Regions from separate parts of the Paucibacter sp. KCTC 42545 genome, predicted to be linked through region 1. Evidence: riboswitches for the same ligand, from Rfam matches in the RefSeq annotation. Region 1 holds a riboswitch; each other region holds the start of a gene.
What was found. A riboswitch is a leader RNA that binds a small molecule or an ion and turns the genes downstream of it on or off. The one in region 1 is predicted to bind cyclic di-GMP.
Positions count from the first base shown of each region.

Region 2: it holds a riboswitch for cyclic di-GMP, as region 1 does, so the genes downstream of both, AT984_RS08020 (HlyD family efflux transporter periplasmic adaptor subunit) here and AT984_RS15540 (methyl-accepting chemotaxis protein) in region 1, are expected to answer to the same signal.
Region 3: it holds a riboswitch for cyclic di-GMP, as region 1 does, so the genes downstream of both, AT984_RS00395 (S53 family peptidase) here and AT984_RS15540 (methyl-accepting chemotaxis protein) in region 1, are expected to answer to the same signal.

Region 1 is NZ_CP013692.1:3,588,338-3,598,104, forward strand. Features, by position in the region: gene AT984_RS15530 (TonB-dependent receptor domain-containing protein) at 1-205, shown strand, start outside; gene AT984_RS15535 (sulfate ABC transporter substrate-binding protein) at 357-1,382, shown strand; gene AT984_RS15540 (methyl-accepting chemotaxis protein) at 1,497-3,461, opposite strand; cyclic di-GMP riboswitch class I at 3,759-3,846, opposite strand; gene AT984_RS15545 (adenosylcobalamin-dependent ribonucleoside-diphosphate reductase) at 4,023-7,004, opposite strand; gene AT984_RS15550 (hypothetical protein) at 7,345-7,788, shown strand; gene AT984_RS23645 (hypothetical protein) at 7,864-8,016, opposite strand; gene AT984_RS15555 (PilZ domain-containing protein) at 7,984-8,292, shown strand; gene AT984_RS15560 (alpha/beta fold hydrolase) at 8,301-9,149, opposite strand; gene AT984_RS15565 (molybdopterin-dependent oxidoreductase) at 9,283-9,767, shown strand, end outside.
Region 2 is NZ_CP013692.1:1,791,883-1,801,649, reverse strand. Features, by position in the region: gene AT984_RS08035 (hypothetical protein) at 1-224, opposite strand, end outside; partial or broken gene AT984_RS22900 (IS481 family transposase) at 470-826, opposite strand; gene AT984_RS22895 (hypothetical protein) at 1,004-1,468, opposite strand; gene AT984_RS08025 (hypothetical protein) at 1,850-1,999, opposite strand; gene AT984_RS08020 (HlyD family efflux transporter periplasmic adaptor subunit) at 2,109-2,954, opposite strand; cyclic di-GMP riboswitch class I at 3,163-3,266, opposite strand; gene AT984_RS23940 (hypothetical protein) at 3,678-3,875, opposite strand; gene AT984_RS08015 (hypothetical protein) at 3,868-4,572, opposite strand; gene AT984_RS08005 (Cap15 family CBASS effector) at 5,459-6,097, shown strand; gene AT984_RS08000 (hypothetical protein) at 6,097-7,218, shown strand; gene AT984_RS07995 (NAD(P)/FAD-dependent oxidoreductase) at 7,622-8,911, opposite strand; gene AT984_RS07990 (glutamine synthetase family protein) at 8,957-9,767, opposite strand, start outside.
Region 3 is NZ_CP013692.1:73,600-83,366, reverse strand. Features, by position in the region: gene AT984_RS00410 (sensor histidine kinase) at 1-2,052, shown strand, start outside; gene AT984_RS00405 (response regulator transcription factor) at 2,049-2,663, shown strand; gene AT984_RS00400 (OmpW/AlkL family protein) at 2,885-3,502, shown strand; cyclic di-GMP riboswitch class I at 3,742-3,828, shown strand; gene AT984_RS00395 (S53 family peptidase) at 3,890-6,277, shown strand; gene AT984_RS00390 (hypothetical protein) at 6,401-6,880, shown strand; gene pepQ (Xaa-Pro dipeptidase) at 6,974-8,284, opposite strand; gene AT984_RS00380 (5-formyltetrahydrofolate cyclo-ligase) at 8,424-9,044, opposite strand; gene AT984_RS00375 (1-phosphofructokinase family hexose kinase) at 9,137-9,767, opposite strand, start outside.

The DNA.
Region 1 (9,767 bases):
GTCCTGGATCAATCCCTCCTGGAGCTTCAACCTCAGCAGCAATTACGCGCTGAACAAGAACACCAGCCTGAGCGTGATCGTCAACAACCTGAGCGGCGATATCCGCAAGGACGCCACGTCCGGTTGGCCCTACTACCCGGTGGGCTACTACCTGCCGCATGGCCGCCAAGCCTGGCTGGAGTTCAACCACCGCTTCGGCGCCTGAGGCGGCAGCGACTGAGTGGAACCCAAGAAGTTCTGCAAAGCTTTGCTGAACTTCTTGGTTCACGCCAGCGGCTGCATTTCCTACATTGAGCAGGCATCTTGATGGCTGATTTTCAGCAAGCTCCGCATCCACTCACGCAAAACACCTCGCCATGACAACACTCTCGCGCCGCCGCCTTGTCACCCTTGCAGCCACCGGTCTGCTGGCATGCGCTGGCTTGACCCAAGCCCAGGCTCAAACACAGCTGCTGAATGTCTCCTACGACCCGACGCGGGAGTTCTATCAAGAATTCAACGCCGCCTTCGCCAAGCAATGGCAGGCCAAGACGGGCGAGGCGCTGTCCATCAAGCAGTCGCACGGCGGCTCGGGCAAACAAGCGCGTTCGGTGATCGACGGCCTGCAAGCCGACGTCGTGACCCTGGCCCTGGCCTATGACATCGACGCCCTGCATGATCAAGCCAAGCTGATCCCGGCCGACTGGCAAAAACGCCTGCCCCATAACGCCAGCCCCTACACCTCCACCATCGTCTTCCTGGTGCGCAAGGGCAACCCAAAGAAAATCAACAACTGGCCCGACCTGGCGCGCTCGGGCATTGACATCGTCACGCCCAACCCCAAGACCTCGGGCGGCGCGCGCTGGAACTATCTGGCCGCCTGGGGCTATGCCCTCAAGCAGCCGGGCGGCAATGCCGACTCGGCCCGCGCCTTTGTCAAACGCATCTATGCCAATGCCAAGGTGCTGGACTCCGGCGCCCGCGGCTCCACCACCACTTTTGTGGAACGCGGCATCGGCGATGTGCTGATCGCCTGGGAGAACGAGGCCTATTTGGCCGTGAAGGAACTGGGGCCGAACAAGTTCGAAATCGTCACGCCCGAGTTGAGCATCCTGGCTGAGCCGCCGGTGGCCGTGGTCGACAAGGTGGTGGACAAACGCGGCACCCGCAAGCAGGCCGAGGCCTATCTGAACTATCTCTACACCCCGGAAGCTCAGGAGATCGCTGCCAAGAACTACTACCGGCCCCGTGACGCTCGCGTAGCGGCCAAATACGCCAAGCAGTTCGCCCCGGTGAAGCTGTTCACCATCGACGAGTTGTTCGGCGGCTGGCGCACCGCGCAGAAGACCCACTTCGACGATGGCGGCCAGTTCGACCAGATCTACACGCCGGGTGGGCGCTGAGCCTAGGGTGTCGACCTGAAGGACTTGGTCAAGAAGTCAGGCCCTTGCGGCCAATGAAAAACGCCTCGCAAGCGAACTTGCGAGGCGTTTTTTTACGCGAGAAGAAGCTGCGATTTACTGCGTCTTGAACAAGGCCACGGAATCCACCATGCCCTGGGCTTGCAGCTCCAGGCTGCAGGCCGCAGCGGCCATTTCTTCCACCAGCGCGGCGTTCTGCTGCGTTGATTGATCCATCTGGCTGACGGCCAGGTCAACATGGCGAACGCCGGTGGCCTGCTCGCGGCTGGCGCTGCGGATGTCATTCATGATGCGCGTCACATGGCCGATGCTGGCCACCACCTCGGTCATGGTGCTGCCGGCCTGGTCAACCAAAACGCTGCCGCGCTCAACCCGGCTGGCGCTGTCCGTGATCAGGCCCTTGATCTCCTTGGCGGCCTCGGCGCAGCGGCCGGCCAGGCTGCGCACCTCGGTCGCCACGACGCTGAAACCACGCCCGGCCTCACCCGCCCGCGCCGCTTCCACCGCCGCATTCAGGGCCAGGATATTGGTCTGGAAGGCGATGCCGTCGATCACCGAGGTGATGTCTTCAATCCGCTGGCTGGACTTGGCGATATCGCGCATGGTGTCCACCACCTGCGACACCACCTCACCGCCCTTGCTTGCCACGGCGCTGGCGCCTTCGGCCAAGGCGTTTGCCTTGTGCGCATAGTCCACGTTCTGCTGCACCGTGCCGCTGAGCTGGCGCATCGACGCTGAGGTTTGCTCCAGCGCGCTGGCCTGGCTTTCGGTGCGGGCCGAGAGGTCTTGATTGCCGCTGGCAATCTGGGCGCAGGCGGTCGCCACGCTATTGGCGTTCTCGCGCGCCGAGTCAACCACGGTGCTCAGATTCTCACCAATGCGATTCATGGCCGTGACCAGGGCACCGATCTCATCGCCGCGCTTCACATCCAAGCGAACGGTAAGGTCGCCGGTGGCCAGATGCTCGGCCATGCCCTGCACTTGCGCCAAGGGCCGGCTGACCATGCGGCGCAGCATGAAGTAGGAGATCATGCCCATACCGAAGACCAAGAGCAGTGCCACGGCGGCATAGTCATTGCGCTGGGCGCGAATCTCGGCGGTGTATTCGTCCACATAGGTGCCGCCGGCAATGACCCAGTTCCAGGCCTTGAAATGGGTGAAGGCCACTTCCTTTTCACGCGCGGTCGTCTCGCCGCGCTCCTTGTTCAGGTAGCCATAGCTGATCGAGCCGGACTTCTTCTCCAGGATTTCCTTGATGAACTCGCGCCCATCGGCATCCTTCAGATCGAGCTGGTTCTTACCTTCAACCGTCGGGTGCACCACCATATTGCCGAAGGACTTGCCGGGGCGCGCATCGAGCACGAAGAAGTAGCCGGTGTCGCCGATCTTCATATCGCGGATGGTGGCCTTCAGCGTCGTCACATAGGCGGTGAAGTCCAGGCCGACAAAGCTCAGGCCGATGGTTTGGCCGGCCTCGTTGCGGATCGGGTCATAGCGCGTCATGTACTGGCGGCCGAACAGCGTGGCCACACCCACAAAGCTCTCACCCGCAGTGACGGCCTTGTAGCCCGGATGCTCACGGTCCAGCAAGGTGCCGACGGCGCGTTCCGCCTTTTCATTCTTCAAAGAGGTGGCGATGCGGACAAAGTCCTCCCCCGTCTTGGCAAACACCGTGGCCACAGCACCGGTGGTTTCGGTAAACGGATCCACAAAGCTGAAGTCGAGATTGATCGTCTTGCCGTTCAAGGCCAGGACCGGCGTGGCGCGCCCCTTGATCTCGACCGTGCTGTCGCGCAGCTCCATCGAGCCCTTCATGGTGGCCTGGAAAGCCTTGCTCAGGGAGTTGGTGCGCTCGCGGATGTCTTGGTCGGAGGCCTCCATCAGCTTGACCAGCAGCTGCGTCTTTTGTTCCACCTCGGCGAATGCGTGCGATTCAATGATGCGACCGCTGGAGTAGCTGGCCGCCATCACAAACAAGGCCAGCACGGCGGCGATCAAAACAAAATTTGCCAGCGACAGCTTGCTGCCCACGCTGGATCGGGCGAACCAATTCATCTTCATTCGTACTGCTTTCAAGGTTTTCAAACAATGAACTGCCTCGAAAGCCTGCCCGCTGGCCCTTCTGACAATTCCACGCTCAGGCACGACGAAGCAGTCCGCCCTGGCGCAATGCCAGGCAGTGAGGGACCAACTCGAGGTGAGCAAGCGCGCGTTGGCGCACCCGCCGGAGTGAACCGGGCAGTTGCGCCACATGTGTCGATACGCGACTTGAAAGGCGGAACGCTGCGAGCGATGAAAAGCTCAGCAAGCGCCAAGCGGCCGGGCAGCCGCCATGACCCGGGCCTAGAGAGAGTGGACCGAGGCAGCCCCGCTATCGTTTCCCGCTAAGGAAGTAGACCGGAGGCTTTGTGACCCCGCCTTTCGAACGGGTGTACCGATAGCAACTATTATCAAACCGAGACTTGTGTTTAATCAAGTCATCGCGACACATTCACTGGCATGGCGTGCATTTGTCCACGCGCCAGAAACAGCATGGCAAGCGCCCGCAGGCAAGAACGGGCCAATTCAGGCCCGCTCTATCCCAATCAAGGCAAAAGCCCCTGCCGAAGGGCCACTACCGCCTCAGCCGCACTGCCCCACATAGCCACAGGCGGTGCAGAAATCGCACCCGTCCTTGTGGATCATGGTGGCATTGCCGCATTCCGGGCAGGGCTTGCCGGCCATGGCGGGCACGGTGTTGCCGCTGACCGCCTTGGCCTGAGGCGCTTGCAGCAAGCCCATCTCAACATGCGGCATGCCTTGCTCATCCAGCACGCCCAGCATGGCGTAGCGGTGGATGATCAGGCGCGCCACATAGGCCACGGTAGAAGGCCAGATCTGCTGGCGGCGCTCACCCGAGAGCGTGGGCACCGGGGCCATGAAATGGCCCAGCGGCTCGCCCACGTTGAGCAGCTTGCGCAGCTTCATGCCGATCCAGGCTGGGTCCATCACCCGCATGTCCAGGCTCAGCAGGCGCGCCATGCCGTCCAGCGCTTTCGGGTAATTGCCCGAGAAGCCCATGGCGCAAGGGCGCGTTACCACCCCGCCATCGGGCGTGGGCAGGCTGACCTCTTTCAGGGTCAATGTAAATTGCTCGTTAGTCGCCGGGTTGTCGACGTCCACCGCCCAGGCCAGGGTGCCCATGGTGCTGGTGCGCGGCTCTTCGCGGCTGAACATGGCGTCCAGCACCGGGGTGGCGCCGCCTTCGGCCAGGGCACCAAGCTGCTCGCAACGCCAGCGGATCACGGCGGCCGTGGCGGCCACCACGCCGGGGAAGAGGCGCGGCTCGCCGCCAGGGGGCATGGGCATTTCAAACGCACGCTCTTCGGCCACGGTGGCCAAGGCATCAAGCTTCAAGCGCAGCCAGGCAGCGTCATTGGTGCGCAGATCCATCGACAAGGTCTTGGCCACAGCGGCTAGGCCGCGCGGCTGCTCGGCGCCATTCACCCAGACCTCGAAAGGCAGGTTCTTGCCAAATAGGCCGGCGTCGGGGCCAACTGCGGGCAGTTCGCCGACGAAAAGCGCGAAGTCGCCATGCGGATGGCGGATCATGTAGCTCCAGGCCGGGTTGCCGCCGGGCAACTCGGGCCGGCTGGGCCAGCGCAGCGAGGCCAGCACGGCATTGGGCAGGCGCGTGACCAACATGCGCTGGTTGCTGCCATCGGCACTGCTCACCGGCTTGAGGGGCTCGGGCTCGGTCACCGCCGGGGCCGCGTCCACGCTCAGCACCGAACCGAGCACGCTATTGGGCCGGTAAGTGGCCAAGCCCTTGAGCCCCGCCTTCCAGGCCTGGTGGTAGAGATTCTGGAACTCGGTGTAGGGGTAGTCCACCGGCACATTGACGGTCTTGGAAATGGCCGTGTCGACGTACGGCGCCACGGCCGCCACCATCAGCGCGTGGTCAGAGGCACTCAGTTCCAGCGCCGTGACGAAGGCGGATGTCAGCGGCGCGCCGGTGCCGAACATATGGCGATACAAGCGCCAAGCATGGTCTTCCACCGCGTACTCTTTGTAGCCGCCATCGGGCATGCGCTTCTTGCGGGTGTAGCTCCAGCTGAAGGCCGGCTCGATGCCGTTGGAAGCGTTGTCGGCAAAGGCCAGGCTGATGGTGCCGGTGGGCGCAATCGACAACAGGTGCGAGTTGCGCAAGCCCTGGGCGCGGATCTTGTCCTTCAGGCCTTGTGGCAGGCGCGAGGCGAAGTTGCCACCCGACAGGTACAGATCGGCATTGAAGAGCGGGAAAGCGCCGCGCTCCACGGCCAGATCGGCCGAAGCGCTGTAGGCCGCATCGCGCATCACCTCGCTGATGCGACGGGCGGCGTCACGCGCGGCGTCGCTGTCGTAGCGCAGGCCCAGCATCACCAGGGCATCACCCAGGCCGGTAAAGCCCAGGCCGACGCGGCGCTTGTTGCGCGCTTCCTGCTGCTGCGCGGGCAAGGGCCAGGGGGTGACGTCCAGCACGTTATCCAGCATGCGGGTGGCGGTGCGGCAGACGTCGGCAAAGCCGGCTTCGTCAAACTCGGCGGCCGCGCCAAAGGGGTCGCGCACAAAACTCGTCAGATTGACCGAGCCCAGGCAGCAGCAGCCATAGGCCGGCAAAGGCTGCTCGGCGCAGGGGTTGGTGGCGGAGATGGACTCGCAGTAGTGGAGGTTGTTGTCGAGGTTGATGCGATCCAGGAACAACACGCCGGGCTCGGCATGGTCGTAGGTGGAGCGCATCACCTGGTCCCACAGCTCGCGGGCTTTGAGCTTGCGGTAAACCCACAGCCCATCGGCACGCTGATAGGCACCGGCAGCACGCTGCTTGGGGCCGGGCTCGGCCTTGTGGGTCAGCTCGAATTCGGCGTCAGCGTCAACGGCCTGCATGAACACATCGGTCACGCCGACCGAGATATTGAAGTTCTTCAGATCGCCCTGGTCCTTGGCGTGGATGAATTCCTCCACATCCGGGTGGTCACAGCGCAGCACACCCATTTGGGCGCCGCGGCGGCTACCGGCGCTTTCCACCGTTTCGCAGGAACGGTCAAACACCCGCATATAGCTGACCGGGCCGGAGGCATTGCTTTGGGTTGAACCCACCCAGGCGCCGCGCGGGCGGATGCGTGAAAAGTCATAGCCCACCCCGCCGCCGCGCCGCATGGTTTCAGCGGCTTCGGTCAAGGCGGTGTAAATACCCGGGTGGCCATCCTCAACGGAGGCGATGGAGTCGCCCACCGGCTGCACAAAACAATTGATCAAGGTGGCGCTGAGTTCCGTGCCCGCGGCGGAATTGATGCGCCCGGCCGGCACAAAGCCACGCCGCTGGGCGTCCAGAAACTTGAGTTCCCACTCGGCCCGCGCCTCAGGCGCCTCGGCTTCGGCCAAGGCGCGCGCCACCCGCTGGCGCAATTGATCCAGGGTCTGCTCATCGCCCTTGGCGTATTTCTCCAGCAAGACCTCGGCACTGATCTCTTGCGCTGACAGGGCGGCGGCCGGCGCAATGGCCGTCAGGGGGGCCTTCGTGGCCACGGCTGGCGCCAGGGCCTCGTCATCAAAACTCTGTTGGGTGGGGATAGGCGGGGTCATGCTGAGGCTCTTTCAATTGGGGCGAGGCAAGGTCGCCATGATGGACCCATCTTAGCGATCGGAACTTGACCCCGCGCAGGGCTTGTCCCGCTTGCGCCCGCGAAAAAACCGCTTCTCAGGCCCGCAGCAATTCGGCTTGTTAGCGCCTACTTTCCCGCCAACTTCCGCGCTTTCAATGTCACAAGGCGGGACTAAGATGGTGGGCCGCCTGCCGCACAGAGGCGGGTAAATTTTTCTTGATCTGGACGCATGACGCCCAGGTCGGACAGGCGAGCAGAAGATGCGCTCGCACCGGCCATAGGGACAGATAGCAACGGGCGCAGTTGAGCCGACTCTTGAGATGAATCACAGCAGCAAAAAACTTAGCCCCAACCAGGATGACCTGCCCAAATTGGCCGTGGCGCTGGAATATGCCGACCTGAGTGCCGCGCTTTACCTGGCCGGGGGCAGCGACCACGCCGCCCGCTTGCTGGCCGCTGCCGCCGAAGAAGTCTTGGGCGAGTTGGCCAAGCTCCTGGGTGGCCATGCCCGCAATAACGACGCCGTACAGACCTTGCTGGCCCGCATCGCCTTGCGCTACCAGGCCCCCTTGATCGACACCCGCAGCCAGGCCGCCAATCGCCAGCTTCAGTCTGCGGGGCCTAACGGCGAGCGCGACGAAGTGCGCGCCGCCACCGCCACCTATCTGCGCGCCGCTTGGTACATCCTGGAGTCCATGGGCCTGGAAGCGGTGATTCCGCAGCGCCTGCAGAAAGCGGTGGACCAGAGCACGATTTGCCGTTGATTCGACTCTGATTGGCCGCCAACGGGCCCGCAGCACCAGCCGCCGCACGCCTCGCCCCAAATGCCCACGAATTTGCTAGCAATTCAGTGCGCAGGCCGGGGCCCGGTCTGCTAGCATGATTTCAGCTTTTGGGAGCTTGCCATCAATACCGAACGCCGCCATTTCACCCGCGTCGCCTTCGACGTCGAGGCCGAGTTGATCACCACTCATGAGCAGATTCAGGCGCATGTGCTTGACCTCTCACTGAAGGGCGCGCTGCTCAAGCTCCCGCACGCCAAGTTCGTGACCCTGGGCCAGCCCTGCCTGCTCAAAATCACCCTGGCCGACAAGAGCACCACCATCGCCATGGCCGGTGAGCTGGCCCATGTCGAAGGCGAGTCCGCCGGCCTGCTGTGCCGCAGCATCGACATCGAGAGCATCACCCACCTGCGCCGCCTGATCGAGATGAATCTGGGCGACGCGAGCTTGGTGGAGCGCGAACTGATCGCGCTGATTGGTCACTGACCTGGTCGTCAAGCCAGGATAAATTTCCTCAAGACCGCAAACGCGGCGACCGGGTCATCGCGCCAGGCGCCGTGGCCCACGCCTGGGAAAGTCACCAGCTGAGAGAACTCAGCGGGCAAAGCGGCAGCAATCTCGCGCGCATCCTCGGCCGGGCAGACCGGATCTTCCTCACCCGCCATCACCAGCACCGGACATTGCGCACCGGCCAGGCCGGGCAGCAAATTGAGATGCTGCTTTTCGCCGGCGACAAAATGCAGCAGGATGTCTTCACGCACCAGCGTTCGCTGCGCCGCCAGCGGATCGGCCGGCGCCGTCGTGTTGTAGAGGTGGCGGCAGCCGGCCCAGTAAGCGGCCCAGGTGGCCGGGTCGGGCCGGGTCCAAAAAGCTTCCGCCAAGGCGCGGGCTTGCGCGCCGCCGCGCTTCTCAAAACCATCGAGCTTGCGCCCTAGGCCCATATGGTGCGAGGTGCTGGACAAAATCACCTTGGCGGCATGTCCGGGATGGCGAGCGATGTAGTGCTGCGCCACAAAACCGCCGAACGATTGGCCCAGCACGATGGGTTTTTCGATGCCCAGGGCGTCGCACAGGCGCACCACATCGTCGGCCCAGGTGTCCAGCGTCCACTCACTCGGCGGCCGCTCATCGCTGCGGCCATGTCCGCGATGGTCGTAGTAAATGATTTGCGCAATATCCGCCAGCTGCGAGAAGCCTGGTTTGAAGGCGGCGTGGTCGAAGCCCGGCCCGCCGTGCATGCAAATCAGTGTGGGCTTCTCGCGCATCTGCGCGCCATCGGGCACCAGGCCCGGCCCTTGCACATCCACGAACAGGCGCACGCCCTGACCGATATCGATTCGCATACCCACTCCAAGCGTCCAAAACCGGCAGTATGCCGCTGTCGCCTTGTTGACCCCGCGCCGTGGCCGGACGGCCCACAATCCGCCCCGAACCGTCATCCGCCGACCACTCTTTCTCAGCCATTTGGAGCCCGCCATGTCCGAGCAAGTTCACTACCGCATCTGCCCGCTGTGCGAGGCCTGCTGCGGGCTCGAAATCCGCAGCGACGGACAGCAAGTCATCAGCATCCGCGGCGCCGAGCAAGACGTGCTGAGCGCAGGCTTCCTCTGCCCCAAGGGCGTCAGCCTGAAAGACTTGCACGAAGACCCCGACCGCCTGCGCCAGCCGCTGATCAAGCGCAACGGCCAGTTTGAGCCCGCCACTTGGGACGAAGCCTTGGCCGAAGTCGAGCGCCGACTGCTGCCGATTCTGCAAGCGCAGGGGCCCGACGCAGTTGCCGCCAGCATTGGCAACCCCGCCGTGCACAAGATCGGCCTGCTGGCCTACTTCCCGCGCCTGGCGCGCGCCCTGGGCAGCCGCAATATCTTCTCCGCCTCCACGCTGGACCAGATGCCCAAGCAGCTCAGCGCCGGCCTGATGTTCGGCCACTGGATGAGCGTCCCGGTGCCGGACCTGCCGCG
Region 2 (9,767 bases), 1.8 Mb from region 1:
TGCTCCAGATCCGCCAAGTAGGACAAGCCACTCTGGTGGTCCTCCAGTTCTAAGTCGATACCTGTCCAGCCAGGCTTGACCGAGTTCATGCGATCCTTGATGGCCGCCACGGGAACCCGACGATCCTCCGGAAGGACGTATTTCACCCGCGCGATAGAACTTCGGTCGGTGGCCGATATCGTTTGGAGCCCGTGGACGTCTCGGAGTTCCCAAAGCAGGAACATGCATTGACGCTCCTCGCGAGGCGTCATGCGTCCGCGCTCTATTGCATCACTCATTCTCTGGATGAGTTCGCAAAACCTGACCTGCTGCAGGCCAGAGAGAGGGGGGAGAGCTGAGCCATTGTTCATCGATGTGTGCAAGGTCCCATCAACGCTCTGCACCCGACGATGTGACCTGCAACCACTGCCGCAGATTCCAGTAATCGGCTGTCTACTTGACAGGGGAGCTTACGGTCAGCCGGATTGAGCTCAGCACGCAAGGCTCGCAGATTGCCGGCATCGTGCCGCACCAGGCAACGATTGAGCGCCGAACGCGAGACCTCGGCGTTGATGAATTCACGCGTGATGACGAGCAGATCATCCAGTGGCAGCAAGAGCATGCGGCGCAATGCAACAACGACAGCCTCTTCGCCGGCAGACAGGGTCGTGCAAAGCTTGTGGGGGCGGTGGCTCAGGTCGGCAGGCGCCTCACGGCCCTTCCATTTGCGAACTGTGGCCTTGGTGATGTTGTAGCGCCGAACCAGTTCGGCGATGGATTCTTGAGAAGCCCTGATCTCGGCACGAACCAGCGGCGTTGTGCGGGCTTGAGGGTGGATGCGGGTCAAAGGAAAGCCAGGTTGAAATTTGGATCGATCACGCCAAGCATGATGCTACGGGCTCGAAGCAGCGGCCAGCTTCGAGTGGGGACATGATCTCCTGGAATCCAACAGTTATGCAACGGTCTCAGATCATGGCGAGGCTGGCAAGGGCGCCTTCGCTGGAGTCTGATTGGAGGTGTAGCTTCATTTATGCAACTGTGCTCGAAGGCGGCGAATAATTGAGTAGGGACCTGTTACGGTTACAGTTTCACTATTTAAATATACATATACATCGCTCTCGTCCCACCTTAGAAAACTGGGCCCCTTTTGACAAAAAACCAGAGGCTCAACATCGCCGACATCAACATACCCAAGATATTTAACGTTTTCGAAAAATATATCCAAAGCGGCAGCGTCATCTCTATTAAATGAAAAAGTAGCTGGCAACGCGATCACAACAGAAACCAATGACCCAAGGCCGATCAGCATTACGAATACAACAGGAGATTCAATGTCAACCGAAATGTAGTCAAAAATTAGTTTTGAAAAAAAAATAGTTAGCGCCAAGCAAGCTGCCCAAGAAGTAAACTGCTTGAAAGATTGAAAAAGCAGAAGTCGTCGCCCAAGCGACAATCCCCAGGAAATATTTGAAATTGATCTCTTTGACATCAAACACTCCGGATTAAAATTCAACCGACGGCGCACGTGTGCGCCGTCAAGCTAATATATTACCTTACATAAACCTTGTAGACATAATACGAACCGGCGCCCACCATTCCTCCTATGATTGCACCGACTGGACCTGCGGCAGAGCCAAGAGTTGCGCCAAGGCGAGCCCCAGCCAGGTAGCTGCCAATTTGCGCTCCTCCGACAGTTACTCCTGCCGCAGTTACGGCGGACGCCAGATTCGCACCATTCACTTCATTCGTCTGCTCAAAAGTCAATACTTGCATACCAATTTCCAAGTTTCCAGGCAGATTCCGGGCGCCCGGTTCCCGCTTTAGGCACAGCGCCTAATATTACGAGTCCTATCGATTGTTTTGTTAAAAGCTAAATTCTTACCAATGCAGCCAACACCAGCTCCAACACCCACTCCCAAACCTTCCTGCGGTCCTGCATCACATCCGCATCCAACGCCATGCCAGCTTTCAGGGCTTGGGTATTGCCGCAGGTATTGATGGCCTGCTTCTTCAATTTCACGCTAATCCGATAGAGGGTTACCTGCGCCGCTGTGAGCAAAGCCTGTCCTTGACCTACCGGTTAATCTTGCGCGGCAATGGGCGTTTGGCTGATGCTTTGCACCTCGCCCTCAGCCATCCCGAACTTCTGATAGTGGTAGGCCGCATAGCGCAGCCAGACAACCTGGCCAGGTTTGACGAAACCCGCCGTTCGGCTCGGCGCATAAAGCTGAGCTTCCAACGCTGAGGCGCCTTGCTGCGCAATTTCTGGAATCAAGTTCGCGAGCGTCTGCCCGGCCTGCCTGGGGTGCGGTGAGCGTCAATCCGCCGCGAGCATCGTTTTCGGTGAATTCCTGGCTGAGGCTTGCCAGCCCACGATCAATTTGAGTCAGGCTGGTGCTGCTGCTGGTTTCGTTGTTGAGCAGTTCTGCTTTTGCCGCTTGAATGTCGCGCTGCAGGGCTGCCAAACTTCGCTCGGCGTTGCGTTCACGCAGTTGCACGTCCAGCAGTTCTTCCTGCTTCTGCTGCAGTTGCACGGCCGAGACAAAGCTGTCTTTCTCTAATTCGACGTAGCGGGTCAGACTCTTGGCCGCCAATCCGGCTCGCAAGCGATTGGTTTCCAACTCAGCCTTGGCTTGACGCTCTTCGGCGGCCAAGCTGCGCAGTCGATCATTGAGCGCTTGCTGCCGTTGACGTTGCTGCTGTTGCGTCAGCATCCGCTCGGTTTCTAGCGTTTGCCGGCGCTGAGCCAAGGCCTGGGCGTTGAGGATTGCCGCGTCACCCTGCGACGTTGTGCGATCGCTTCGCAGCCGTATCACTGGCTGACCCGCAGCGACCCAATCGCCTTCCTTGACCAGCAACTCAGTTACGACACCGACTTGTGGGGCGCTGACGGTCAGCATCCCGGCAGTGGGCATCAACAAGCCCGGTAGCTTGGCCTTGCGGGTGACTTCACCAAAGATGGCAAAGGTGACCAAGGCCAACGCCATGCTCAGCGAGATACCGGTGACCCATGCAAAACTGGGTGGCCGGCCAATGCGAATACTGCCGAGCCATTGAGCTTGGCTGGCCTGCATCACCTCTTGCCTGAACAACGCTTGCGTCAAAGCCATGCTCTCTGAACCCTCAAAGGATTCGAAGGCGGGCCGACTAACGCTGAGCTTGATGACGGCCTGAGGAACTCAGACCGGCAACCCCGCTATCTTGCGAAGGTCCCGTATTTAAAACGGAACCCTCCAACACCGGAGGCTTTGCGTCGCCGGCTCACGCCGGGTTTGCGATTCAGGCCCACCCTAAAAGGCATCGGCCTTGTTTTGATCCCAAAGCTGCCAATGCAACTTTGTTGGCAATCCATGACTTTGTTCATGAAGTGCTGATCCGGCGGCCAATCTAACTGTCGAGCTGAAAACTTGGTAGGCCCCACATCGAGGGGGTATCAGAATATGTCGCCATGTGGTATAGCAGCACTCAATCCAAGGAACGGTAACTCAGCGAGGTCGTAACTAGGCGGCGGCGACAGACTTGGGCCGGTCAGCAGCCCAGTTGCACAGCACTGATTGCCAAGTCGGGCCCATTCGCCAATGCAAGGAGCTTGAGAGTTGCAGTTGCGCCTCTTCAGTTTTGTTGCCACCCCGCTCGATGAGCCTCCGACGTCGCATCATGGCGGGCATCGTCCTCGGCATGGACATAGGTGTTTGTGGTCAAATGTTGGAGTGCCCAAGGTTGTCGCGCACGATCTTGAGGTCCACTTGATTGCTCAAGTTGGATCCTGCGGTATCCCGAACAGTCATTTCAGCGTGATGGCGGACAGTTTGGGCGCGCGCAAGCGCCTGGGTTGATGGTCGCTCAGCCTTGTCGAGCGCCAGAGTTGGAACATGAATCTCGTGGCCGTTAAGCATTCTCGTCGCATGCTGGGGGAACCATACGGGGCTTGAGCCAGGCGGGCAGCTTTTGAACGTCGATCATGACCACATCGTCTGCGACTTGCTCCAGATCCGCCAAGTAGGACAAGCCACTCTGGTGGTCCTCCAGTTCTAAGTCGATACCTGTCCAGCCAGGCTTGACCGAGTTCATGCGATCCTTGATGGCCGCCACGGGAACCCGACGATCCTCCGGAAGGACGTATTTCACCCGCGCGATAGAACTTCGGTCGGTGGCCGATATCGTTTGGAGCCCGTGGACGTCTCGGAGTTCCCAAAGCAGGAACATGCATTGACGCTCCTCGCGAGGCGTCATGCGTCCGCGCTCTATTGCATCACTCATTCTCTGGATGAGTTCGCAAAACCTGACCTGCTGCAGGCCAGAGAGAGGGGGGAGAGCTGAGCCATTGTTCATCGATGTGTGCAAGGTCCCATCAACGCTCTGCACCCGACGATGGATCAAGGCGTTCCGGATTTCCGCCGTAGCCTCGTACAGAGCTACCAATGCATCCCAGACGAGCTGTGAAATTTCCGTCATCTGGCCACCGAGATGAGTGCGAAGCGCCTTGATCTTTGCTGAAGCCTGAAACGGCACCTTTATCGTCGTAACCCTGCACAGGGCTAGCTCTACCGCCATGTCCAAAACCTTCCATGCTGCGATGAAAAACAGCGTCATGAGACGTCGACGCAGTAGGTTGGTCGCATGTGTGCAGCGGCCGTCGTGAAAATCGACTTCAAGGTGTATGCGAACACCATGCGCTGAGAATATGAAGGTCTCTGAAGACGCCACAAGCGACGCAACCGGCACCCCTTCGGCTAGAAGCTGCCGCTCTAGCTCAGTGCATTCGAGAAAATGAGATTTGGGCATAGCCAGTATTTTCTCGCTCCCCCTTCACCCCGAAGACTATGGCGCTGAGCAATTGCTGCCATTCTTTGGGCGACCATGATACGGCGCAGTTTAGTCAGTGCGCACGCCTCAGCGCCGCTGTAGGCCTGCCTGCAAACTCTGCATGCCCCGGGCCTGGGTGGACTGCCCCGGCTTCTGCGGAGGTCGGTTGGTGCGAGCCAGTCTGGCTTAGCCGGATTTGCGAGTTACCGATGGTAGTTCGCCTCGGCTTCAGTCGGCTGGACGGAGCCGGCCGCCGCCCCGGCGAACGCGGAAGCGTACCGCGCGTCGGCGCGTCAATGAGTTGATCACCCAGCAGATGCACCTAGCGCCCCCCCCCCGCCCACCTTGAAGGTCTTCCGAAATGCCGGCGGCTTGGCTGCTTCGACCCACAAGCGAAAGCTAAGCTTCATCGACGCGCTGTACGTCCACACCGAAGTTTTGGCGCGCCGCGTGGACTGGATGCCGTCGTCCTGAATCTGGCGGCGGACAGGTCTGCTGAAGCTCCGCTTAGTAAATCGATCAGCCCCCCGCATTCATGGGGGTTGGAGTCCGATTGCGCGCCCCGAAATCCAAACCTGCCGATGTTGGCGGGTCCTTTTGACGTTGACGTGCTTTCTTCGGTTGACCCAGTAGTAAGCCGCCCGCCCAAACAACAACGATCCGGGAATGAAGCTTGACGCCGACTAACGACCATGAATACGCCGTGCTGGGCGGAGTGAACCGTGCCAGCATCGGCCGCTACCTGGCCATCCTCTCCAGCTCGATCTCCGCCGGGCTGGTGTTCGTGCTGCTGCAGGCACAGAACTACGCCCAGACGATGGGCTTGGATGTCAATTTGCCGCCGATCGTCTTGTCGTTGGTCGGAGCCGGCGCGGTCTACACGGTGCTCTTCTGGCTCCTCAAGAACCACGCCTGGAAATGGCGGCCGCTGTCAGCGCTGCTCAAGGTACCCAACTTGGCCGGCACCTGGGACTGCAAGGGTGAAACCCTGGACCGTGACGGCAAGATCACCTACGCGTGGACGGCCGAGGTCACGATCATTCAGTGCTGGGACAAGCTGCGTGTGCGGCTAAAGACCTCGCAGTCGGGCTCGAACAGCATGGCAGCCGCGCTGACCCATGACAGCGTTGATGGCTGGCTGCTGCTCTACCAATACCGAAACGACCCAAGGATCGGCGAGCCCGAGCTGAACTCGCACGTCGGCACTTGCAGCGCGACGTTCTCTAAGGATCTCAAATCCGCCACCGCTGAGTACTTCAATGGTGTGGGGCGGGCAACGTTCGGCAAGATGACCTGGACCCGGAGGCAATGATGGCGCGCGATATCAATCAACGACTGCAGCAATTGCGCACGCGCCGCGACGGAACTGGCGGCACCGTCAATGAGGGGTTTACGCTGGACTCGCTCTTTGCCAAGTCTGCACTGCCCGTCGAATTGTGGGAGTCCCGCGGCAAGGCGGACCAGCCTCACACCCGTTACGCACTAGGCTCTATGCAAGCCGTCAGTGACACCTACACCAAGGTGAGCAAGGAAACGGCGTTTCGCGTCGCCAACCAGCTAAAGGACCGTCTAGCGAAGCGCGGCATCGTCGCGGAGTTCGAGCTGCAAGGCTCGGTTCCGCTCGACGTTCACATCAAGGGCGTCAGCGACGTCGACCTGCTGACGCTGGCCAGCGAACTGTTCTCGTACGACGTCAAGGGCTTCAAAGCGCTGCATGGCAAGTACTGCAATCCGGCAAAACGTACGGCGCTGGAGGTTCTGATCGAACTTCGTGGCCACGTCGAAACCGACTTGGCCGACGCCTTTTCCGCGGCCAAAGTGGACAAGACCGGTGCGAAGGCTGTCAAGATTTCTGGCGGCTCGCTGGCCCGCGACGTGGACGTTGTCCCCGCCGTCTGGTTCGATACCGCGCAATATCAGTTGACTGGCCTGGCCTCAGATCGAGGCACAAAAATTCTCGACAAGAAGGCCAGCAAGACCATCGAGAATCAGCCCTTCCGCCACATCGAGCTGATTGGCGCGCGCTGCGACAAGATCGGCGGAGGCCTGCGCAAGGCGATTCGCCTGTGCAAGAACATCAAAGCTGACTCTGACCGGAACATCACGCTTCCCAGCTTCGACATCGCTTCGACCATGTACCACGCAGACATGAAGGCCTTGCGCCTTGGATCCTTCTACGAACTCTCGATCCTTGCCGAGACGCAGCGGCATCTCGACTACCTCGCCTGCAATCACGGCGTGGCGAAGACCTTGTACGTGCCCGACGGCAGCCGATTGATCTTCGATACGAACGAGAAGCTGCGCAGCTTGAACGACCTGTCGCGCGACATGGACGAGTTGCTGGACGCCGTCTATGCGGAACACACTCCCGCCTATTTGGCGCAGTACCTCATGAGCGACAAGCGCCAAGCGATCAGCAAGCTGGCGGCTTGACCTCTAACTCCTGGGCTTCAGCCATCTTCGAGGCGGCGGCAGCCTGCGGTCAGCCCCGCTCCAGATCGAGTTCATCACGGGTTAGCGGCAGTGCCATCGGCGGGGGGCGCTGCGCTCGAATCGCGAGATAGAAGCTCCGAAGCGTCTTGCCCCAACAGATCAGGACTCACCTCAGTCGTCAGTCGCTAGACTTGCGTTGCGCCCGCCGAAGCAAACGCAACACCCAAACGTCCGAACACCTAGTCGTTCAAAAATTCAGCAAAAGCAAACGCAACGCTGAGCCGGTTTTGTGATTTGCAACGGATTTTGCGTGGATTTCGCAGCTTCTCCTGGGAAAGTAAACGCAACAGCGAACCCGAAGTACTTGGTTTCGATAAATTTTAAGCGTCGCCAACAACTAGGCTCAGCGGAATCGCTCAAGCTGCAGGTAGTACCACATCCCCAAAGCCAGCATCTTGCGCCCCAGCCAATCGCCCACCGGCGCGCGGACATGGTTGAAGCGCTGGAAGACGTCGAAGGTCTCGGTCTCGGCCATCACGGCGGCCGCCATCACCTCACCGACGATATGGGACGTGGCCAGGCCGTGGCCAGAATAGCCCTGCGCGAACAACACATTGGGGGCCAGTTTGCCGAGCTGCGGAATGCGATTGATCACGATGCCCATATTGCAGCTCCACTGGTAGTCGATCGCCACGCCGCGCAATTGCGGAAATGTGCGCTCGATGCAGGGGCGCAGCTCCGCGGCAAGGTCGCGCGAAGGTTCACCTGAATAGTTGGCGCCGCCACCGAAGAGCAAACGGCCATCCGCCGTCATGCGGTAGTAGTCGAGCACAAAGCGGCTGTCATAGACCGCCAGGTCATACGGATTGAGTTGGCTTGCCAACGCGCCCAAAGGCTCGGTCGTGACGATGCCGCCAGGCGCCGGAAAAATCATGCCGCTCAACTTGCGCTGCTCCAGCTGGTGATAGACATCACCGGCCAGCACGATTTGATCCGCAACGATGCGCCCCTGGGGCAAGCGCAACGAAGGCGTGGCGCCATGCACGATTTCCAGCACTGGGGAATTCTCGAAAACCAACCCACCCAAATCGGTCAATGCCTGCGCCTCGCCCAAGCAAAGATTGAGCGGATGCAGATGCATATTGCGGCGGTTGTAGATGCCACCGTGGTAAAGCGGCGTATCGAGAAAACGCCCAATGTCCTTGGCCTGCACCAACTCCACCTCATCGGCCATCCCGCGGCGAACCATTTCGGCATGGGCACGGCTGAACTCACCCATGGCCTTGGGGGTGTAGGCCGCGTGCAGATGGCCCATCTTGAGATCGCAGTTGATGCCGTATTGCTGCACGCGGCGGCGGATGATGTCGTGGCCGCGCCAACGCAGCATCCAGATGAAGTCGTCGGCCGCCTGCTCGCTCATTTGCCGCAGCAATTGGCGGCGCATGGCACCGTCCCCCGAGAGGCTGCCGGTCACCTGGCCGCCGTTGCGGCCCGACTGTCCCCAGCCGATGGATTGCGCTTCCACCAAAGCCACTTTGCGGCCGCGTTCAGCCAGCTCCAGCGCGGTGGCCACACCCGTGAAGCCGCCGCCGATAACGGCCACATCCACGCGAATTTCGCCCTCGAGCGTGGGATAGCGCCGGTCTGAGTTTCGCGTAGCGTTGTAGTAAGACGGCGTGACTTTTGCTTGCATAGGGAGAGTAGTTTTGTCGTTAGGCCAAGTAAGCATCGAGCCAATTCACGCCAGTTCGAGATAGCGCGCCAGCTCCCAATCCGTCACGCATTGATTGAAGCGCGCCACTTCTGACTGGCGGGTTTCAACAAAGTGATTCACGAACTCTGGACCGAACAATTCTTTGGCCAGGCTGGATTGGCTCATCGCGGCCGTGGCCTCGGCCAGGGTGGCGGGCAGGCGCTGCACGTCTTCCGCACCGTGATTGGCGCCGTTGACTGCCGGCAGCTCAAGCGCGAGCTGATGTTCAATGCCATAGAGGCCCGAGGCCAGTGCCGCTGCAATGGCGAGGTAGGGATTGGCGTCAGCACCAGCACCAGCACTGCGCGTCTCCAGCCGCAGCGATGAAGCCGCGCCGGGGATCACCCGCAGCGAGGCATTGCGGTTATCGATCGCCCAGGTCGGCTTGACCGGCGCCAGATTGTTGTCCACCAAGCGCTTGTAGCTATTGATGAAGGGCGCGTACATCGGCAGCAACTGTGGCAGGCCGTATAGCTGACCAGCGATGAAATGACGCATGGTGTCGCTCATGCCGGCCGCGCCCTTGGCATCATGGAAGGCATTGCGGCCATCGCGCCAAAGGCTTTGGTGCAGGTGCTGGCCGCAGCCGGGATAGTCCACCGAGAACTTGGCCATGAAGGTGTTCAAGAGCCCGTGACGGCGGCCAATCTCACGCACCGACTCCTTGAATAGCACCGCACGGTCGGCCGCTTGCAAAGCCTCGGTGTAGCGGATCGCGGCCTCAAAATTGCCGGGGCCGGCTTCGGTATGCAAAGCCTCCAGCGGCACATCCATGGCGTTCAGGCTGGCGAACAAG
Region 3 (9,767 bases), 1.7 Mb from region 1:
CGAGAGCTGCAGATCAAGGTGCAAAGCCTGCAACGTGCGGTGGAAGTCCACGCCCTGGGCCTGCGCGGCGCAGCGGAGAAGTTCGACTACCTGCCCTTCACCGCCGCCCAGCACCCGCTGATCCTGGCCCTGTTGCGTCAACCAGAAAGCACGCACGCGCGCCTGCAAGCCAACCGCTATGTGGCGCAGGTGCAAGCGCACAGCGGCGCCGCAGCGCTCTATTTGCTGGATGCCGAGGGCAAGGCCCTGGCAGCCAGCAACTGGCAGACGGCCGACAGCTTTGTGAACCAGAACTACGCCAGCCGGCCCTATTTCGAAGAGGCCATGCGCGGGCAGCGCAGCGTGTTTTACGGCGTGGGCCTGACTACCGGCGTGCCGGGTCTCTTCATCGCCGCGCCCGTGGCTGCTCCTGAGACGGGGCAGGTGCAAGGCGTGATGGTGGCCAAGGTCAGCCTAGATGCGCTGGAGCGCACCTGGGCCAAGGCGCCAGACCCAGTGCTGCTCTACGACGCCCGCGGCATCGCTTTTCTGGGCTCGGTGAAGGACTGGTACTACCGCAGCCGCCGGCCACTCAGCCCGGCCGATCTGGCCTGGCTTGACCAGCATGGCCAGTACGGCGCCCAGCACAGCTATGCGCCCATGCCCTGGGTCGAGGCCCGCGAGCCCGGCCGGGCCGAGTACCGCATCCAAACCCGCATCGCCGGCAAAGCGCGCCAGCTCCTGGCGCTGGACCAGGCCCTGCCCGAACTGGGCTGGACGCTGACCGTGATGAGCGATCTGGCCGAGCTGCGCCAGGCTCGCCGCCAAGCACAGGCCTTGGCCGCCTTGGCCGGTGGCATCACCCTGCTGGCGGGGCTGTACTGGCGCTTGCGTGAACGCCGCTTTGCCGAGCAAAGGCAAGCACGCCTGGAACTGGAGCATCGGGTGCAAGAGCGCACCCGGGAGCTGCAAGAGGCGCATGCCTTCCGCAAGGCCATGGAGGATTCGCTGCTGGTGGGCATGCGCGCGCGGGCGCCGGATGGCCGCATCATCTACGTCAACCCCGCCCTGTGCGAAATGGTGGGCTACAGCGCCGAGGAACTGCTGGGCGCCAAGCCGCCCTACCCCTATTGGCACCCCGATGATCTGGACAAACACTGGCGCGACAGCGAGGCGGCGCTGAGCGGCCAGGCCGCGCTGCACGGCTTTGAGTCCCGCGTGCGGCACCGGGACGGCCATGAGGTCTACACCATGGTCTACACAGCGCCCTTGATTGACGCCGCCGGCCAGCACAGCGGCTGGATGAGTTCGGTGGTGGACATCACGGCGCAGAAGCAGGCGGAGGAGCGCCAGCGATTGCAAGACGCTCAACTGCAGCGCAGCGCCCGCCTGGCCGGCCTGGGCGAAATGGCCTCCACCCTGGCGCATGAGTTGAACCAGCCGCTGATGGCCTTGTCCAACTTCGCCCTGGCGGCGCGTGCTTTCGCCGAACAGGCTTCACCCAACAGCCAGGGCTTGCTGATCGAAAGCCTGGGCGAGATCGTGGCCCAGGCGCAGCGCGCGGCCGAGATCGTCAAACGTCTGCGCGGCCTGGTGCGCCAGCGCGGCGGCGTGCATGAGCCGGTGGACATTCCTGCCCTGCTGGGCCGCGTGCAATCCCTGCTGGAGCCCGAGCTGCGCCTGCGCAAGGCCAGCTTGCAGGTGCAGCTGCCGAACGCCTTACCAGCCGTGCGCGGTGACCCTTTGCTGCTGGAGCAGTTGATGATCAATCTGCTGATGAACGCCCTGCAGGCCTGCCAGGATCTGCCGCCCGAACGGCGCCAGATCGAGGTCAGCGCCAGCGTCGAAGGGCAGACCATGACACTGCAGGTTCTGGACCGCGGCCCCGGTATTGCGCCCGAGCTGCTGGGCCAGCTCTTCGACCCCTTTTTCAGCACCAAGCCCGATGGCTTGGGCCTGGGCTTGAAGATCTGCCGCAGCATTGCCGAAGCCCATGGCGGCGCGCTCAGCGCCACGAATCGCGCGGACGCCCCCGGCGCCCGTTTCAGCCTCAGCCTGCCCATCTCCTCATGAAGAATCCCGCCAGCCACCGCCATTGCCTCTACGTGGTGGACGACGACGAAGCCGTGCGCCGCTCCCTGATGATGCTGCTGTTCGCCAGCGGTCAGCCGGTGCAGGCCTTTGCCTCGGGCGAGGCCTTTCTGGAGGCGCTGAATCCGCTGCAGCCGGGCTGCGTGATCCTGGACCTGCGCATGGGCCAGGGCATCAGCGGCCTGGAGGTGTTCGACCGCCTGCTGGCCCTGCGCAGCCCACTGGTCGTCTTGTTTTTGTCAGGGCATGGTGAGATTTCCATGGCCATCGAAGCCGTCAAGAAGGGCGCTTTCGATTGGGTGGTCAAGCCCAATACCGCCGAGCTGCTGGCCAAGCTGCCGCAGGCCCTGGATGCCGCGCATGCGCGCGCCGAAGCCCTGGCCCGCTGGACCCTGCTGACCCCGCGTGAACGAGAAGTGGCCCGGCATGTGGCCCTGGGCACACCGAACAAGGAAATTGCGCGGCTGCTCAATCCGCCCTGCAGCCCCCGCTCGGTGGAGAGCCACCGCGCCCATCTCTTCGCCAAGCTGGCCTTTGCCAATGACAACGAGCTGGGCCGCTGGTTGCAACAACACGCCTGGCTGCAGGAATGAGGGCGCCAGCGCTCCTCCCCATACGCCTGTTCCGCCCTGCTGTGGCCCTCAGTTGCGCAAACGCTGCAGCTGCCAAGAGGCTTTCTTGAGCTAACTCAAACAGGCCCCGTCAGGCAGGCTTGGGCGTTTTTGAGTTTGCGAAATATCAAGGGTTAACCCCTTGCAGGCCGTTTCAATAGCGTCATCGGGATTCAAACCCTTCACTAGGAAACCTTGCAAACATGAACAAGCTCGCTACTTCCCTCGCCGTCATCGCCCTGGCCTGCACCACCTTCGCTGCCCAAGCCCAGCAAGAAGGCAACTGGATGGTTCGTGCCCGTGCCGTCAACCTCGACTCGGCCAACAAAGACACGACCGGCCTGGGCCTGAGCGTCAACAACAAGGTCATCCCTGAAGTTGACATCACCTACTTCATCACCCCCAATATCGCTGCCGAACTGATCCTGACCTACCCGCAAGGCCACGACCTGAAGGCCGGCGGCGCCAAGATCGGCACCCTGAAGCACCTGCCCCCGACCCTGTCGCTGCAGTACCACTTCATCCCCACTGGCACCTTCCGTCCTTATGTGGGCCTGGGCGTGAACTACACCAACTTCTCTGACGTGAAGTTCGACGCCAGCCTGGAAGGCGCTGGCAAGCTGAATCCTTCGATCGACAACAATAGCTTCGGCCTGTCGGTTCAAGTTGGCGCTGACGTGCAGATCGCCAAGAACTGGTACCTGAACGTGGACGTCAAGAAGGTCCAGATCGGCACCAAGGTCTACTCCAACGGCGTCAAGGCTGGCGACTTCAAGGTTGACCCCCTGCTGGTCGGCGTTGGCGTTGGCTACCGCTTCTAAGCTGACAATGGCTTGAGCCGAAGCCTGCGCGCACCACCGGGTGCGCCCACCTTCAGCCCCATTTAAAAACCGCAGCCTCGGCTGCGGTTTTTGCATTTTTGGCGCCCTTTTGCCACAGTGCCGCTGCCGACTAATTCACGCCCGCCCGCACTTCCAGCCGGGCGGCATACGCACAAAACGCCGCAGCCGCTAGAGTCCATCACAACTGCAGTGCCGCGGAAGTGGCGCGAGCAGCGAAGTCAATCAGAGGGCAAACCCGTTGAAAAGCGGGGACGCAAAGCCACCGGCCTACCGCGCGCAAGCGCCACGGCAGCGGGGTTGCCGGATGAGCGCCAGCTCGTCTGCTTTGGCGTGGCCCTCGCCCCGATTTTTTGGAGTGCCTCGGCCATGCAGCAGTACCCTGGATCCCGCGCCCGTCTTAGCAGCGCCTTGCTCCTCAGCTCTAGCCTTGGCCTGCTGCTCAGCGCCTGCGGCGGTGGCGACAACAGCAAGCAAGAGCTGGTGGCGCCAGCCAGCAGCGCCAGCGCGGCACCCCTGGCCACCGGCATCACCACCCTGGACCTGCCGACCGAGGCCCTGCCCGATGCCGCTGCCGCCTTGCAAGCCAGCCCGAGCTTTCACGCCGCCCCACTGCTGCTGAACCCACCGGATAACCGTGACGCGCAAGACCCCTCCACTTCTGCCCAAAGCCAAGCGCGCCAGCAAAGCATTCCCGCCGAGTTCAGCCAACTCTCTAGCCGCGGCCTGACGGTGCAGACCCTGGCCGCGGCCCAGCGTGCCCGTGCCATGGCCGCGGGCGGCGACAGTGTGGCCCCCATGGCCGCCGCCTCGGTCGTGTCCACCTACACACCCGCGCAGATCCGGGCAGCCTATGCCCTGCCGCCCATGCCCGCTGCGGGCAGTACCCTCAGTGCAAGCCAAGCCGCCCAACTGGGTGCCGGCCAGACGATCTACATCGTCAATGCCATGCACAACCCCTATGTCGCAGCCGAACTGGCCGCTTTCAATCAGAAATTCGGCCTGAGAGGCTGCAACAGCAAGGCAATCCCGACCACCACCAGCCTGCCGCTAGCGGCGGCCAGCACGAGCGCTTGCGAGCTTTCACAGGTTTACAGCACCCCGGCCGGGGGAATGACCAGCGCAGTACCTGCCTACAACGCCGGCTGGGCCACCGAGATCGCCTTGGACGTGCAATGGGCACACGCCACCGCACCGCTGGCCCGCATCGTCTTGATCGAAGCGGCCGACGCCTCGCTGAACAGCTTGCTCGGTGCCGTCAAGCTGGCCAATGCCATGGGCCCCGGCGTGGTGTCGATGAGCTTTGGCGCCAACGAGGGCAATTACACCGCCTCGGTAGACGCTGCCTTCAGCGCCGCCAAGATGACTTATCTGGCGGCCACCGGTGATTCGGGGGTCGGCGTGTCCTGGCCTGCCGTCTCGCCCAATGTCTTGGCGGTGGGCGGCAGCAGCTTGACTTACACCGGCACTGGTGCACGGGCGGAGTCGGCCTGGTCGGGCAGCGGCGGCGGCATCAGCGCCTATACCGCCACGCCCAGCTATCAAGTCAGCAGCGTGCCCGGCATGGGTGTGGTCGCGCGCCGCAATGTGGCTGACGTGGCCTTCAATGCCGACCCCAACACCGGCCAGTACGTGGCCGTGCAATCGGGCAGCACCATCAACTGGATCAGTGCCGGCGGCACCAGCCTTGCCACGCCTCAATGGGCGGGCTTGGTGGCCGTGGCCAATGCGATGCGAGCGCAAAGCGGCAAGGCCCCGCTGGGCGCCGCCCACGGCATGCTCTACCAACAAGTTGCCAGCGTGCCCGGCAACTACGCCAGCGCTTTTGCAGACATCAACAAAGGCGCTAACGGCACTTGCGCCAGCTGCGCCGCCAAAGCCGGCTACGACACGCCCACGGGCTTGGGCTCACCCAATGCCACAAGCTTGCTGAGCCTGGCTTCCGGCGCCACGGTGGCCAGCCCGGCACCGGTGCTCACCGCCGCCAGCATCAGCGGCCAAGTTGGTACGGCCTTGAGCTTCACCGTCTCGGCCCAAGCCGCCAACCCGTTGACTTACAGCCTGAGCGGCGCCCCCGCCGGCATGAGCATTGCGGCGAACGGCACCGTCAGCTGGCCCACGCCAGTGGCAGGCACTTTTGCGGTCACCGTCAGCGCCAAAGACAGCAAGACCGGCCTCAGCGGCCAAGCGGTTTATACCGTCACCATCGCTACGCCCGCCGCTCCCAAGGTGGCCAGCGCCAGCATTGCCGGCCAGCCCAATGTGGCGCTCAATTACACCGTTAGCACCACAGCCAGCAATCCTGTCAGCTACACCCTCAGCGGCGCCCCCGCCGGCATGAGCATCAGCGCCAGCGGCGTATTGAGTTGGGCCAAGCCGGTGCTGGGCAGCTATAGCGTGACCGTGACGGCCAAGGACAGCAAGACCGGCTTGAGCGGCACGGGCGTGATCAGCCTCAAGATTGCCGCCAGCACCACGCCGCCGGTCAGCGGACCACAGATCACAGCGCCGGCCCTCAGCGGCGTCGCGGGCAAGCCGTTGACGGGCGCGATCAGCATTGCCGCCCCAGGCGCCAGCAGCCTCTCGCTGAGCATTGCCGGCGCGCCGCTAGGCATGGGCTTCTCGATCAGCGGCATGACGGTGACAGCCTACTGGCCCGCCCCCATCACCGGCAACTATGTGCTGAACATCCGGGTGATCGACCAGGCCGGCCGCCAGGCCAGCGCCACGATGCCCATCACCATCACGGCCAAATAAGCCGCGGGCCAAGCAAGGCAAAACACCTCCCCTCCCCCAAAGGAGGGGCAGGAATTGAGGGGCTAAAACAGGACTTGTGACGCAGAATCACAGACCTCGTTTAGCCCCTTGTCGCTGCCCGCCATGCCTCTGCGTTACTTACTCTGGATTGCTCTTGCTTTGCTCACCCTGGCCGCCGGCTGGCATGTCAGAAACACCGAATTTGTACGCGACTTGATCAACCCAGGCGCCGGCAAGGCCCGCCCGATTCAGTTCGACAACGGCAGCCGCCGTGAAGCTCCCGAACCAGCCAAACCCTTGCCGGGTGCTGCCAAGCCGCTGCCGCAAGGCGTGATGCGCAAATGCCTGCGCGGCCGCGAGGTGGTCTACACCGATGTGGCCTGCCCAGCAGGCTATGCGCAGGGCGATGTGTCGGGCGGCACGGTCAACACCGTGGCCGAGCCTGGCCGCCAAGCTGGCGCAACGGGCACGCCTGCATCGGCCGGCGGAGCCGCGTCGGCGCCGGGCAAAAAGGCGGCCTTGCGCGAGGTGCTAGATATGAACAGCAATAACGATTTACGTCAGCGCATGATGGATCGCGCCATCGACCAAAGTACGCGCTAGTCTGCGCTGCGCTTCAGCCAGCCGGCTTTGCTAAGCCTGCAGGCTGAAGTTACATCACAAGTCGGCAGATACTGCCGAAACCAAGTCCGCTGATCAGGCCTGCGCCGCGAACGCATCCCGCGTCAGATTCTCCGGCGCGCCATCGGCACGGCAGACCACATCGTCCTCGATGCGCACGCCGCCGAAGCGGCTCAGGTGGGCCACCAAATTCCAATCCACCGCGGCGGCTGCGGGCGTGGCCTTGAGCTTGTTCAGCAAGGTCGGGATGAAGTAGAGGCCAGGCTCGATGGTGACCACCATGCCAGGCGTCAACGTACGGGTCAGGCGCAGATAGGGATGGCCTTCGGGCTTGGGCGACAGCGTGCCGCTGTCGTCAGCCATGAAGCCGCCCACATCATGCACCTGCAAGCCGATCAGATGGCCGATGCCATGCGGGAAGAAGGTGGACGTCACACCCTGCGCCAGCTGCTCAGCAACGCTCAGCTTGACCACGCCGAGGTCCTGCAGAATGCCCGCCACCTTGGCGTGGGTGCTGAGGTGGATGCTGCGATAGTCCACGCCCGCACGCACCTCATCCACCAGCGCCAGCTGGGCCGCTTCCATGCGCGCCAGCAAGGCGTCGAACATGGCATCACCGGCGCTCCAGGTGCGGGTGATGTCGCTGGCATAACCGTTCACTTGCGCGCCAGCGTCGATCAGCAGCGCGCGGGATTCGGCCGGGGCCTGCGCCTCTTGGTACTGGTAGTGCAGCACCGCGCCATGCTCGTTGAGTGCCACGATATTGGTGTACGGCAGATCGCGGTCGGTGTGGCCGCAGGCAGCCAAATAAGCGCGGTGAATGTCCAGCTCGGAGGCGCCGGCCAGGAAGGCGGCCTTGGCAGCCAGATGGGCCGGCACGGCGCGGCGCGAGGCCGCGCGCATTTGCTCCAGCTCGTAGCCGGTTTTGTTGGCGCGCTGATAGTGCAGGATATTGAGCAGATCGGCCGGGTTATTGGGCGTCACGCCGTCCAGGGCGGCGTCCGCCTCGCCAATGATGGCCAGGCGGCCAGGCACTTGCAGATGGGCGCGCGCCTCATCGGGCTGGCCGATCACCACCAGCTCCACCAATTCGGTCCACTCGCCGGCCGGGTCGCTGGGCGGCACATGCCAGAAATCGTCCGGCTGGTAGTACACCACCCGCGGCTTGTGGCCAGGGCGGATCAGCAGCCAGCTGTGCGGGTGGTTGACCAGCGGCAGCCAATGCTTGAAGTGCGGGTTGGGCGCAAACAGATAGGGCCGGTCGTCCAGAAACGCGTACTTCTCGATGCCCGAGGCGATCACAAGCGCATCAAAGCCACAGCGCGCCAGCGCCTGTTCGGCCTGAGCTTGCAGTTGATGGAGGTGGTGGGAGTAGGTCTTAGTCATGACTGAATTGTGAGCGAAATTCCGCTCGGCTTGTATTTTATAAATATATTAATGCATCGCGGCGATGCAAGCCTGAGGCGAACCGATGCGTCAAGCAGGTGCGGCGCAGTTGCAATGTGCAGCGCGGCGCCCTGCGCACTCAGCCATTCTTGTCCCACACCACGCCCTCCTCGGTGAGCATGGCGTCCAGCGGCACGTCGTGAGGCAAGGCTTTCAGCAAGGGCTGGAAGCCGTGGGCATAAGCCAAGCCCGCCGTGGCCGGGCGCGGTGTCAGCGAGGCCAAGGTGCGGTCCATGAAGCCGCCGCCATAACCCAGGCGAAGGCCAAAGGGTCCGTAGCCCAGGCAAGGTACCAGCACCAGGCCGGGCTCGAACACCTCGGTGTCCTTGGGCTTCAAGATGCCGTAGGCATCCTCCTCCATCGGGCAGCCCGGGTACCAAACCTGAAAACTCAGCGTGCCATGGACCTTGTCCACCACCGGCAGGCCGATCTTTCGCTGCGGGTCAGATTCGCTCCAGCGGTACAGCGCCGGCAGTGGATCAAACTCGCCTTTAATGGGCCAGTAAGCGCCGATGGTCAACTCATCGCGCGGAATCAGCCAGGCGCGCAAAACGCTCTGCAGCACCTCGGCGCGCTCCAGGCGGTCGGGCATGTCCAAGCGCTCACGAATCAGCTTGGGGCGCAATTTCTGGCGTTCAGCAGCACGGTCATCAGTCAAGTCCACGCGGTACTCCAGCAGCAAAGACACATCTGAGACCATTGTGCAGTGCCGGCGCGACTGGCGTGAGCGGGTTTCCGGTGGTCTTGACTTGACTCATCTTGCGCCGGCGCCCGTTCGGCCATCTGCGCTTTTCAGACCTGCGTGATCCGAACATCCGCCAAATGCCGCTGCACATCGCTGGCCTGGCACAGCGAGGTGCCCGACTTCAGCAGCGCGGCCGCACCCGCCGCCATGGCGTGGCGCAAGGCCAGTTCCAATTGATCATGCTGATCATGCTGAGCAAGCGACCACACCAGCGCGGCCAGGAAGCTGTCGCCCGCGCCGATGGTGCTGGACACCTCCACCTTGAGCGCCTGGGCGCGCCAAGCCTGTTGGGCCGAGACCAGCAGCGCCCCCTCCTCCCCCAAGGACAGGGCCACGATCTCGGCTTGGCCCTGCTCGATCAGCGCGCGCGCCGCATCGCGCCACTCAGGCTCGGCAGTCAAAGGCAGGCCGGTCAGTTCACGCAACTCACGCAAGCTGGGTTTGACCAAATAGACCCCCGTCCGCAAGGCCGCCAGCAGCGCGGCGCCCGAGGTATCGAGCACCATCTTGCTGCCCTGCTGCCGGGCTCGGCCGGCCACCTGGGCGTAAAAGTCCTCCGGCGCACCGGGCGGCAGGCTGCCGCTGGCCACCAGAAAGCGCGGGCGGCCATGCTGGCTCAGCGCATCGAGGCAACGCTGGCACTCAAGCGCAGACAAGCGCGGGCCGGGCAACACAAAG